One region of the Rhodomicrobium lacus genome, then DNA from elsewhere that is predicted to be linked to it. Evidence: predicted binding sites of a transcription regulator. Region 1 holds the regulator's gene; the other holds the start of a gene.
The links. Region 1 encodes HrcA, which represses chaperone genes, less so after heat shock. Its sites were predicted from a motif close to GTTAGCACTCNCNNNNNGNGAGTGCTAAC; they were not measured.
Positions count from the first base shown of each region.

Region 1 (6,688 bases):
TATCGCCGCCGCCCCCCGCACCGGCACGGACTGCCGCACACACGGCTTCGTTCGATGGCAGTTCCATCGCCACCTTGAGAGACGTGGAGTCCACACCAAGCCCCCGCAAAGCATCCAGAAAGATCGCGCGCGTGCCGGAGCCCGGCTCACGCATCACCCACGGACCTTGCATCAGATCTTCCGGGGCCACGTTTCGACCACTCCATTCGTGCCGGGGACTGACGACGACCACCAGCCTGTCACCCTTCACAGCCTTCAGCCGCAAGGCCGGATTGTCGATGTTGCCTTCCGCAAAGCCGATATCGGCAAATCCCTCGCTCACAGCCGCAGCCACCTCTTCCGTGTTACCGATTGCAAGCTGGACCGAGACCCCTGGATACGCCACGCGAAAGCGGTGGAGTAACGGCGGCAGCCAGTAATTCGCAATGGTCTGGCTTGCAAACAATGACAAGGTGCCCGCCATGCACCCTGCAAGATCGTGCAGCACGCGTTCTGCTGCGGCGCTTCGCGCGAGCACTGCGCGCGCCTCGGAGAGGAAAAGACGCCCCGCGTCCGTCAGTTCGATGCGCCGTCCGATGCGATGGAAAAGCCGGGTATCATAGCGGGCCTCCAGCGCCGCGATGGCCGCGCTTGCCGCAGACTGGGTGATATGAATCGCCTCGGCTGCGCGCGTCATGTGCTCCCGCTCGGCCACGGCGACGAAAATGCGTAATTGCTCAAGTGTCATGTCAATGCCGCCGCTTTCCGTTGCCGGGCCATTGTATGGTGCTCCCGGAAACAGATACAGCGGCAACGGGGAACGAGGCTGAACCCCGCCCGTTCACTCTCCAAAACGCCGCCCTGCGGTGCACACCGAGGAGAGATTCCAAATGAAACGTTTTCTGATCGCCGTCGCGGCTTTGCTGGTCGCCGCTGGCTTTGCCGCCCCTTCCTTTGCGCAACTTGCGACGCCGAAGCTCACCGCCGACGAGGCATTCATCCGCGAACTGAGTGCGAGCGGCATTTTCGAGATTCAGGCCGCCTACATCGCCTTGCAGAAGTCGAACAACGAGGAGGTGAGGCAGTTCGCGAAAAAAATGGCCGAGGACCACAGCGCCGCCGACGCCAAGCTCAAGGAAACGCTGGCTCAGGCCAATTTGAAGGAGCCTGAGATCAAGATCGATGGGCCGCGCTTGCAGAAGCTTGACTATCTGAAGGTGGCGGACCGCGATTTCGACCGCCAGTATATCCAGTCGGAGCGCGAAGCGCATCGAGACACGGTAAAGCTTCTGGAAAATTACATACAGCGTGGCGACAACGCGCAATTGAAGCAGTTTGCGACCAATCTGCTGCCGACGATCAAGCATCATCTCGAAATGGCCGACACTCTGAGGCCCAGGGAGTCCGCGCGACGCTAGAGCCGGCCGTTGCCGCGCGAAAGACGCCACGCCACGAACAGGAAAAAGCCGCTCTTGGCGGCTTTTTCTATGCGCCGGAAGCCTTGCGTGCGATCAGTTGTTGAAAGCTGAAGCCGGATGTCTTGCCTTGGGGGGCGGGCATCGTGAGGGTAGCACTGACGGAAAGGGATTCGCGCCATGACCTCGCATCCATCCTATCGCCAATCGATCGAAGGCAGTCTCTCCACGAAGATCGGAGACGCCGGGTTGAGCCGGGGGCGCCTTACGCAATGGCTGACGCTGCTCACGCCGCGCTTCAAGGCCCTTGAGGAAGCCGCGCAGGCCGACAGCTTCGCGCATTTCCGCATCCTGAAGGACACCGCCGACATCGAGGAAACCCGCGCGGCCTACGACAAACTCGCTGCGGGCGCGGAAACCGTCGTCATTCTCGGCACGGGCGGTTCGAGCCTCGGCGGCCAGGCGCTTGCGCAGGTCGGCGGCTGGGGCATCCCCGGCGACGGTGGCGATGCGGCGGGCAAGCTGCCCGAACTTCGTTTCTGCGACAACCTCGACTCGCGCTCCTTCACCCGCGGCCTTCTGAGCCTCGACATTCCGAAGACACGCTTCATCGCCATTTCGAAATCAGGCACCACGGGCGAGACGCTGTCGCAGGTGCTGACCGCGTTCAAATTCATCGAGGATGCGGGCCACGGCGCGCTCATCCCGCAGATCTTCCTTGGCGTGACGGAGCCCGCGAAGCCGGGCGTCGCGAATGGCCTGCGCGAGCTTTTCTCCGCGCGCGGCATCCCCCTTCTGCCGCACCCGACCGACATCGGCGGGCGCTATTCGGCGTTCTCGGTCGTCGGCCTTCTGCCCGCGCTCGCGCGTGGTCTCGACGTGGCTGCCTTCCGCGCCGGTGCGCTCGACGTCGTGAAACAGCTCTCCGCCGCCACCATGCCGGAAGACCATCCCGCCGCTGTCGGCGCGGCGCTGTCCATCGGCCTCGCGAAGGATCTCGGCGTCACGAACTCCGTGCTCATGCCGTATTCGGACCGGCTTGAACGTTTCAGCGCGTGGTATGTGCAGCTCTGGGCCGAAAGCCTCGGCAAGAAGGGAGAGGGCACGACCCCCATCGGCACGCTCGGCCCGGTGGATCAGCATAGCCAGCTTCAGCTCTTCATGGACGGCCCAGCGACGCACCTCATGACCATCGTGCGCGTAGCCGAGGCGGAAGGCACGGATCGCGGCCTCACCATCCCGGCGGCACTCGCTGCCGAGGCGGGCGCGCCCTATCTCGCGGAAAAGAGCATCGGCGATCTCGTTGCCGCGCAGCAGAAGGCCATCGTCGACGCGCTCATCGAGGCAAAGCGCCCCGTGCGCACCATCGACGTGCCGAAGCTCGACGAGCGGGCGCTCGGCGCGCTGATGATGCACTTCTTCATCGAGACGATCCTCGCGGGCGACCTCCTCGGCGTCGATCCGTTCGACCAGCCCGCCGTGGAACTCGCCAAGAAGCTCACGCGGCAATATCTCGCCGCCTGACAGGTCCGACGCACGGGGACGAAGGGTGACGATCCGCGAACTGAGCCAGGTCGAAATCAATCGCATCGCCGCGGGCGAGGTGATCGAGCGGCCGGCCAGCGCGGTGAAGGAGCTTGTCGAGAACGCCATCGACGCGGGCGCGACCGCCATCGAGGTGATCGCCGAGAATGGCGGTCTGTCGCTGATCCGCGTCTCCGACGACGGTGTCGGCATGGACGAGGCGGACCTCGCGCTGTGTGTTCGGCGCCACGCCACGTCGAAGCTGCCGACCGGCGATCTCATGGCGATCCGCACGCTCGGCTTTCGCGGCGAGGCGCTGCCGTCGCTCGGTTCGGTCGGCACGCTCTCCATCGTGACGCGCCCGCGCCCATCGACGCGCGGGCATGAAATCGAGGTGCGCGGCGGGGAGACCTCGCCCGTACGCCCCGCCGCCGCACGCCCCGGCACTTGCGTCGAGGTGCGCGACCTGTTCGCAGCCACACCCGCGCGCCTCAAATTCATGAAGTCGGAGCGCGCCGAAAACGCCGCCATCTCCGATGTCGTGAAGCGGCTCGCGCTCGCCTGCCCGCATGTCGGCTTTTCGCTGACGGTGGGCGAACGCGCTTCGCTTCAGCTCGCGCGCGCCGCCGAAGGGGACGAAAACGCGGTCCGCGCCCGTCTCGCGCGCATCATGGGCCGCGAATTCGGCGAAGACGCCGAGCCGGTGCACCTCGAACGCGACGGGCTGGCGCTGACGGGCTACGCCGGGCGGCCGACGCTCAACCGGCCCGACGCATCGCTGCAATATGTGTTCGTGAACGGCAGGCCGGTGAAGGACCGGCTGCTGTTTTCGGCCATTCGCGGCGCTTATGTGGATGTGGTGCCGCGCGGACGCTTTCCGCTGGCGGTGCTGTTCCTCACCGTGCGCGTCGAGGATGTCGACGTGAACGTGCATCCGGCAAAGGCGGAGGTGCGATTTCGCGAGGCGAGCCTCGTGCGCGCGCTCGTCGTCTCGGCGCTGCACGACGCGCTGCGGCGCGCGGGCGCCATGGCGGCGCGGCCAACCGGCGTGCTGACACCCGCTTCCTCTGCGCCGGAGCCGGTGCAATATCGCGCGCCGCTGCGCACCTGGCCGCAAACGCCGTTCTCCCCGGCATATCAGCAGCCGATAGCGGCGCCTCGGGGTGGCCTGGCTGAAGCCGCACTTGCGTTCGATGCCGAGGAGGCAAGCCAGTCATTCGCTGACGGAGCCGCGCGCGAAGCCTCGAACCCCGAACCCGACAATGCGAATTACGAACGCCTCGGCGTGGCGCGGGCGCAACTCCATAACACCTACATCCTCTCCGAGACGCCGCAGGGCGTGATCCTCATAGACCAGCACGCGGCGCATGAGCGTATCGTCTATGAGAAGCTCAAGGCGGCGCTTCTCGGCGGCCGGATCGCGCGGCAATTGCTGCTCATCCCCGAGATCGTGGAGATGTCTGAAGACGATGCCGCGCTCGTCGCCGAGCACGCGGAGGCGATCGCGGGAAGCGGCCTCGCGCTGGAGAGCTTCGGGCCGGGCGCGGTCATCGTTCGCGAAGTACCCGCGCTTCTCGGGCAATGCGATTTGCAGACGCTTGTCCGGGACCTCGCTCACGAACTCAAGGACAACGCGAACACGGTCGAGACGCGGCTGCACGCGATCTGCGCGACCATGGCCTGTCACGGAAGCGTCCGTGCCGGCCGCCCGATGCGGCTCGACGAGATGAATGCGCTTCTGCGCGAGATGGAAACCACGCCGAACGCCGCGCAGTGCAATCACGGTCGCCCGACCTATGTCGAGCTGTCGCGCGGCGACCTCGAACGGCTGTTCGAGCGGCGTTAGCGCCCGTCAAGTCTGATCGAATCGCAGGTCCGGCTGCAAAGAGACCGTCGCGCTTTGCGGGCCGCGATCAGCACGCGATTTGCCTCTTCGTTTGGCCGTTTTCGAACACGACCCGATTGAAGCTTCTCCACACGCAATCAAATCGACGGGAAACGCGGTCGCCGGCGCTTCGAGTGTGTTCTATAGCCGCGCGTGGCATTTGACGAAGGGCCAGCGTGACCTTAGATTTAGCAGGTTTGGAACAAGGACGCGAAGCATGTCGAAGCGGCAAGAGTTGCGCGCGCCCGCCCTCGAATTGAGTCAGGCAAACGGGCTGCGCGAATTGAATGAGCGCTACCGGGAAATCTTCCGGAGCATCGTTGAAACCTATCTCGAAACGGGCGAGCCTGTCGGATCGCGCCATCTGTCGCGCCAGCTGCCGATGACGCTGTCGCCCGCATCCGTGCGCAACGTGATGTCGGATCTTGAGGCTCAGGGGCTGATTTACGCGCCGCATGTCAGCGCGGGCCGCATTCCGACGCAGACGGGCCTGCGCCTGTTCGTCGACGGCCTGCTCGAAGTCGGCAGCATCGAGGAAACCGAGCGCGAGCAGCTCGAACGGCAGCTCTTGCGCGACTATCATCGTGAGCACGCGGTGACCTCTGAAGTTCTGGCCGAGGCGGGCGATCTGCTCTCGGGCCTTTCGCGCTGCGCGGGCGTGGTCCTTGCCGAGAAGCAGGTGAGCCGCCTCAAGCACATCGAATTTGTCAGCCTCGATTCAAAACGCGCGCTGCTTGTGCTGGCGGGCGACGACGGGAGCGTCGAAAACCGCGTGCTGAATTTGCCCGAGGGTCTGCCGCCGCAAGCGCTGGTCGAGGCGACAAACTATCTCAACGCGAAGATCCGCGGCGTGACGCTGCCCGAGGCGCGCCAAAAGATCGAAGGCGAACTCAAGGCGAGACAGGCGGAACTCGACGCACTGACCGCGAAGCTGGTCCGGTCCGGCCTCGCGCAATGGTCTGGCGGACGCGAGGACAATCGCAGCCTGATCGTGCGCGGCCAGTCACGCCTCCTGAACGATCTCAAGGCGGTGGAAGACCTCGAACGCATCCGCCTTCTTTTCGAGGATCTCGAATCGCAAAAGGCGCTGATCCACCTGCTCGACCTTGCGGAAGAAGCCGATGGCGTCCGCATTTTTATCGGTTCCGAGAATAATTTGTTCTCCCTGTCCGGATCTTCCCTGATCGTCGCACCGTTCCAGGATCATGAGCGCAAGATCGTGGGCGTTCTCGGCGTCATCGGTCCCACGCGGCTCAATTACGGCCGCATTATCCCCATGGTTGACTTTACAGCCAAGCTCGTCAGCCGCGTGCTCGCTTGATTATCCCGGCGAAACCGCCGATATAGCTTCAAAAATCGGCGCATCGCAGGTCGAGGATTGCGGCTGATCCTCATCGTAACGGAAACGGCAAAATATCATGAACGATACCCCGGACGGGCCCTCGGACGCGAACGGGCCGGAAAATAACGATTCTCTTGGCCGCGACCAGAACCCGCAAGCCACCGAAGAGCAAGTGAAGGCGCTGGCGCAGATGCTGGCCGAGGCGAGGGCCGAAAACGCGGATCTGCGCGACCGCCACCTGCGCGTCGTCGCCGAGATGGAAAACTATCGCAGGCGCAGCGAGCGCGAAAAGGCGGAAACCGCGAAATACGCCTCGTCCGAGTTTGGCAAGGATGCCATCGTCATCGCCGACAATCTTCGCCGGGCGATCGAAGCCGCGCAAAAGGAAGCGACGGACCAGACTCCGGCTCTCAACACGCTGCTTCAGGGCGTGGAAGTGACGGAACGCGAGCTTCTCAAGGTTTTCGAGCGCCACGGCATCACGCGCTTCGAGCCGCTCGGCGAAAAATTCGATCCGCATACATCGGAGGCGATGATCAAGGT
Region 1 covers NZ_RZNF01000012.1:1,195,456-1,202,143, forward strand. Annotated here, with positions in the region: partial or broken gene EK416_RS15005 (LysR substrate-binding domain-containing protein) at 1-727, opposite strand, end outside; gene EK416_RS15010 (DUF4142 domain-containing protein) at 870-1,397, shown strand; gene EK416_RS15015 (glucose-6-phosphate isomerase) at 1,575-2,918, shown strand; gene mutL (DNA mismatch repair endonuclease MutL) at 2,944-4,764, shown strand; gene hrcA (heat-inducible transcriptional repressor HrcA) at 5,021-6,124, shown strand; gene grpE (nucleotide exchange factor GrpE) at 6,222-6,688, shown strand, end outside.

Region 2 (6,688 bases), 140 kb from region 1:
GCTCGCGGATGCCACGGGGGCTGAGGTCCACGATCTCGGCGATCACGGCTTCAAGCTTGCTTTCGTCCACGCTGCCCGTCCCATGAAGGTCGGTGTAGATGGACAGCGGCTTCGCCACGCCGATGGCGTAGGAGAGCTGAAGCGTGCACTTGTCGGCAAGACCCGCCGCGACAATATTCTTCGCCACCCAGCGCGCCGCGTAAGCCGCAGAGCGATCGACCTTCGTCGGATCCTTGCCGGAGAACGCGCCGCCGCCGTGCGGGGCTGCACCGCCGTAGGTGTCCACAATGATCTTGCGGCCGGTAAGACCGGTATCGCCATCGGGGCCACCGATCACGAAGCGTCCCGTCGGGTTAACGTAGAACTCTTCCTTCGGCGGGAACCAGCCCTGCGGCAGCACCTCGGCCACGATGTTGCCGACGATTTCGCGAATACGCTCCTGTGTCGCGTCTTCGGCGTGCTGCGTCGAAACGACGACAGAGGTCGCGCGCACCGGCTTGCCGTTTTCATAGTACAGAGAAACCTGGCTCTTGGCGTCGGGGCCAAGTTCTGGAAGCTGCCCTGACCGGCGCAGCTTCGAAATCTCGTACAGGATTCGATGCGAATAATAGATCGGCGCGGGCATGTAGCTTTCGGTTTCGCGCGTCGCGAAGCCGAACATGATACCCTGATCGCCGGCGCCCTCATCCTTGTTGCCCGCGGCGTCAACGCCCTGGGCGATATCAGCGGATTGAGCGTGCACGTAGGAGACGATATCGGCGGTCCGCCAGTCGAATCCCTCCTGCTCGTAACCGATGTCGCGGATCACGTTGCGCGCCGTCTCGATCAGCTTGTCGCTCGTGACGGAGGACGGCCCACGGACTTCGCCCGCCAGAACGACACGGTTCGTGGTCGCGAGAGTCTCCAATGCCACCCGCGAATGCGGATCGGCGGCGAGGTAAAGATCGACAATCGCGTCCGAGATCTGGTCGCAGACCTTGTCTGGGTGCCCCTCGGATACCGATTCGCTTGTGAAATGATAGCTATTGCGAGACACTGCCTCGTTCCAATCATTGCAAGATTTGCCTGGAATGCATGGCAACTCACCATGCTAGCCGAGATCGTTCCCAATCCCCGGCTGGCCTTCCTTAGCGTCCGGCTTTTCCTCTGACAAGGCCCTTACGAGATCTATGACGCGGCGCCGCACCTTCGGATCCTGTATCTTGGCAAACGCCTTGTTTAGTTCGAGACCTTCGCGAGAGTTGAGAAAATCGAGAAGAAAACCCTCTTGCTCGGGCTCATGAAGGCCGTGATTTGCGCTTGCCGGCGTGCCATGAGAAAATGCGTCTTCAAAGAAATAGCCAACCGGCACTTCCAGAATTTTCGAAAGCTGGAAGAGGCGGCTTGCGCCGATCCGGTTCGTTCTCTTTTCGTATTTCTGAATCTGCTGGAAAGTGAGATTCATTTTCTCACCCAGCTTCTCCTGACTCATGCCGATGATCATGCGACGATATCGCACGCGGCTGCCGACATGAATATCCACCGGATTCGGCTTGCGCCCTGCGGTTTCATATATCTCGTCATTATCGGCCAATATTGACACCGAAGACTCGACCATGCCCATATTCCGCCCCATCTCTCTCCGCCATCTTTAAGTTGTGCGCACTCAGCCGTATGACCTATTCCCACTACCTAAAAGTTGTAGTTATGCGTGAACGAGCCGTCAAGCTTCTTCTTATCTGCTAACGGATCGTTTTGGAGACATCGCCAAGGCGTTCTTCTCTTAACCTCAAGAATCCTCAGTGAGTTCCGGAATTAAGAATCATCTGACTTTTGCGAGAGCAACCATAGCCAGATAAAATTGAAGCGTGAAGAAAAATAACGCAATAAACGACTGCATCCTCGTTTTTTGATAACAGGTTATCGGTAATGCATGGGGCAAGCTGTGGTCAATTGTCCCAGCTTTACCCAAATCTATTTTGTTCAAAATGCGGCCAAAAGGGTCGATGACCGCCGAAATTCCGGTATTGGCTACCCTGACAACCGGCAAGCCTTCTTCGACGGCGCGAATGCGTGCCAGATGGAGGTGTTGATATGGTCCGGTGGACTGTCCAAACCACGCATCGTTAGTAATATTGACCAGCCATTTCGGTCTTTCCGGCAGATTTCCCGTTCTTCCCGGAAAAATAATCTCGTAGCAGATCAGCGGCAGAAAAGGCGCCGCCTGCGGGGTTTCGATTGGCCGTGCCGGCCCCAGCCCCGCCTCAAAACCGTCCAACCTATGGGAAAAAGCGGAAAAACCCGCCTTCATCAGAACGTCCCTGAAGGGCACATATTCACCGAATGGGACGAGGTGGATCTTGTCGTACACAGCCCTGATCTCAGCCCCTTTCCCCAACAAAAATAAGCTGTTGAAAGCTCGATCGAAGCGTGGACGACCGTCCGGTTCGCGGCTTCCCTCGGCACGTTCGGCGCCTATGATCAGTGAAGTCCCGTCTGGAATGAGCGCTGAAAGCGCATCGCGCACCTCGTCGCTGTATATCTGATCATTGAAGGCGAAAAGGACCGGTACGGAAGATTCAGGCCAGATGACATGCGTGAACGCGGCGATGTCTTCGCCAGACGTGCCGCTGCGGCTCAACTGAAGCGCGCGCTCGAAGATCCAGCGGCGATTTTCCGGTTTCCACTTTTCCTGCTGCGGAATATTCGGCTGAACGATGCGGATCCGCACTCCTGGCACATCACCGACGCTCTGCTGAAGCCTTTGCACGCCGACCGCGTAGAACGCCGCGAGGGTCAAGGCCGCGACCAGAGCGGGGACGCGAAGCCTGTCGAAGCGTGCCCCCGGCGCCGCGATGAAGGCTGCCGGCGCAGAGAAGATGAAAAGCGCCGCGAGCGTCAGACCGTAAATGCCGATATAGGCCGCCATCTGCATCGGCGCATCGTCAGCGGCAAGCGCCTGTCCGAACAGGTTCCAGGGAAAACCGGTGAAGAAATATCCCCGCGCGGCCTCCACGCAGAAAAAAGCGAAAACGAACCCGATGATGCGCGCATAGCCGCGCCGCCACATCGCCGCAGCAAGCCCCCCCGCGACCGCATAGAACAGCCCGAGCGCCGCGCAAAGTCCCGCCACAGCGAACGGCATCAGGACCGCGTAACGTTGCGCGTCGACGTAGAACGCGAAGCCGATCCAGTAGATACCCGCGAGAAAATAGCCGAAGCCGAACGCCCAGCCGAGCAGCGCCGCGCTCTTGAGACGGTTCAGATAGTCTTCAAGGCGCGTCGCCGCATCCTCGCGAAGCGCAACGGCATCGAGCACCCAGATCATCAACGGGAAGGTCAGGAACAGCACCGGCCAGAGATGAAACGGCGCCATGGCAAGCACAGACAGCACGCCCGCGATAAAGGCGATCAGCGCCAGTTTCCAGGTCTTGAGACCGGCGATGGCCGTCGGCAGGGAGTCCATGAAGAACCTTGGTGGGAGAGTGTCGGCAGGCGACGCAGCATTAAGTGCTTGCAAATATCGAGCCCGTTCGCTGCTGACGAGATGGAATCGCAAAATGCGACTGCAAGGTTGGGGAAAGGTGGCGCGCCTGCCACTCGTCGGCCGAGCCAACCTGTTGAAAAATGAGCATCCCCCAGGCGGATAGATGGTCGGGCAGCCTAGCCACCCGACCGTCGTCCATCAGCGAATCTTGACCAGATCGAATTGCGAGTAGCAATCGCGGCTCGGCAGATTGTCATGCCCGCTGAGAGCGTTGGAGAAGGCTTCCGTCAGGTTCACGCCCTCTGCCCTTGCGCGAACGCTCGCGAGAAGAACAGGCCGCTCATAGCTCGAGTCCGCGTCCTCTTTGGCCTTGCAGGCTTCCTTGTCGTATTGACCCAGATTGAGCGTCCAAAGCGGGATCGAGGCATCCGTCACCTTGGAAATCCATCCTGCAACCGTCTGAGCGCGGGCAAGCGCGCGCGCTTCCTCCGCGTCGCGGTCGCCTTCGCGGGAGGCCAGGCCAACGGCGATCAGGTCGAGCGCGCTGGCGAACGACTCCCTCACCTTCGGAGTGATGATGCGGTCGGCGGTTTCTTCTTCGGGGATCACGACATCGTTGGAAACGACTTCGACCGTGCTTCCCTTGACCCAGGTATAGTCGCTGGTGACGATGATATAATCGAAAGATGCCGAGCGCCCTTCCGCGTCCTTGCCGTCAATGCGGAAGAAATACGCATTCTCGACCCTTTCCTTGGGTGCACTCTTGTCGGAGACCGCCTGTGGAACGGCCACTACGGGTTGTGGCGCAGGCGCGGCCTCCACCTTTTTTGCCGCCCGCTCGGCGTAAAGGATAGCGCCTTCGACCAGAGCGGCCAGAAACAGCAAGACCGCGAGGATCCAGAGCCAGATTCCGGCGCGCCGCTTCTTTTCTTCCTTGGGTTTCTCCCCATCTCCCGCGAGAGGAGGCTGCGCCGAGCCGGGATTAACGTTTTTTGCAAGAATATCGGTCATTGAAATCCTCCCCTGAATCTCGGGACGAGGCCCGACGCGCCGCAGTGTGGCATGCCACGTCGAGTGCAATTTTATTATGACGAGATTTCGTCAAATTCGCTTCTTCATCCTTCACGCCTGCTAAAGACCCCTCGCCGAAATTGGCACTCACCACTTGACAGTGCTAACAGTTCCGCTCTATCTCTTCGGCAGGGTGAACGCGAGCGAATATGCCGCACCCACACATTCACCATCCAGATTTGTCGTCTGAGGAGGATACACATGTCAGTGAAATTCCGGCCCCTGCATGACCGCGTTGTCGTGCGCCGTCTCGAAGAAGAAGAGCGCACCAAAGGCGGCATCATCATTCCGGACACGGCGAAGGAAAAGCCTCAGCAGGGCGAAGTGATCGCCGTTGGCCCCGGCGCCCGTAACGAAGAAGGCAAGCTCGTTGCTCTCGACGTAAAGGAAGGCGACCGTGTCCTGTTCGGCAAGTGGTCCGGCACCGAAGTCAAGATCGACGGCGAAGACCTTCTGATCATGAAGGAAAGCGACATCCTCGGCATCCTCGAGGGTCACGACGGCGGCAAGAAGAAGAAATCCTAAACGCCGATACCTCTCTAATTCCCAAGTTTCACACTCAATTCGAAGGGTCATGAACAATGGCTGCTAAAGAAGTACGTTTTGGCCAGGACGCCCGTGATCGCCTGCTCCGTGGCGTGGACATTCTCGCCGACGCCGTGAAAGTTACGCTCGGCCCGAAAGGCCGCAATGTCGTGATCGACAAGTCCTTCGGCGCTCCGCGCATCACGAAGGACGGCGTGACCGTCGCGAAGGAAATCGAGCTTGAAGACAAGTTCGAGAACATGGGCGCGCAGATGGTGCGCGAAGTCGCTTCCAAGACCAACGACATCGCTGGCGACGGCACGACCACCGCGACCGTTCTGGCTCAGGCCATCGTGAAGGAAGGCGCGAAGTCCGTCGCCGCCGGCGCGAACCCGATGGACCTCAAGCGCGGCGTCGACCTCGCGGTCGCGGCTGTCGTGAAGGATCTCCAGAGCAAGGCGAAGAAGGTCACCTCTTCCTCCGAAGTCGCGCAGGTCGGCACGATCTCCGCGAACGGCGATGCCGAAGTCGGCTCCAAGATCGCGGAAGCGATGGAGAAGGTCGGCAACGAAGGCGTCATCACGGTTGAAGAGAGCAAGTCGCTCGATTTCGAACTCGAAGTCGTGGAAGGCATGCAGTTCGACCGCGGCTATATCTCGCCGTACTTCATCACCGACGCCGAGAAGATGCGCGTCGATCTCGACGATCCGTTCATCCTGATCTACGAGAAGAAGCTCTCCAATCTTCAGCCGCTGCTGCCGGTTCTCGAAGCCGTCGTCCAGTCGGCCCGTCCGCTCCTGATCATCGCGGAAGACGTCGAAGGCGAGGCTCTGGCCACGCTCGTCGTCAACAAGCTGCGCGGCGGCCTCAAGGTTGCGGCCGTGAAGGCTCCTGGCTTCGGCGACCGCCGCAAGGCCATGCTGCAGGACATCGCCGTTCTGACCGGCGGCCAGCTCATCTCCGAAGACCTTGGCATCAAGCTTGAGAACGTCAACGTTGCCATGCTCGGCCGCGCCAAGAAGATCACCATCACGAAGGACGACACGACCATCGTCGACGGCTCCGGCGACCAGAAGGAGATCGAGGCCCGCATCAACCAGATCAAGGCCCAGATCGAAGACACCACTTCCGACTACGACCGTGAGAAGCTCCAGGAGCGTCTTGCGAAGCTCGCGGGCGGCGTCGCGGTGATCCGCGTCGGCGGCGCGACGGAAGTCGAAGTGAAGGAAAAGAAGGACCGCGTCGACGACGCCCTCAACGCGACCCGCGCGGCCGTGGAAGAAGGCTTCCTGCCGGGCGGCGGCGTTGCCCTGCTCCGTGCGATCTCGGCGCTTGAAGGCCTCAAGGGCGAGAACGAAGACCAGAAGGCGGGCATCAACATCGTCCGTCGCGCGATCCAGACCCCGATCCGCACCATTGCGACGAACGCGGGCGAAGACGGCGCGGTTATCGCCGGCAAGGTTCTTGAAAACAAGGACTACAGCTTCGGCTACAACGCCGCGACCGGGGAATATACGAACCTCGTCGCCGCTGGCGTCATCGATCCGGTGAAGGTGGTTCGCATCGCGCTTCAGGACGCCGCTTCCGTGGCGGGCCTCCTGATCACGACCGAAGCCATGATCGCCG
Region 2 covers NZ_RZNF01000012.1:1,338,255-1,344,942, forward strand. Annotated here, with positions in the region: gene metK (methionine adenosyltransferase) at 1-1,036, opposite strand, end outside; gene EK416_RS15540 (helix-turn-helix domain-containing protein) at 1,091-1,597, opposite strand; gene lnt (apolipoprotein N-acyltransferase) at 1,802-3,445, opposite strand; gene EK416_RS15550 (hypothetical protein) at 3,665-4,477, opposite strand; gene groES (co-chaperone GroES) at 4,745-5,062, shown strand; gene groL (chaperonin GroEL) at 5,119-6,688, shown strand, end outside.
Region 2: groES (co-chaperone GroES) is a predicted target of HrcA. The motif match lies at 4,617-4,645, and genes of this name have one in related genera.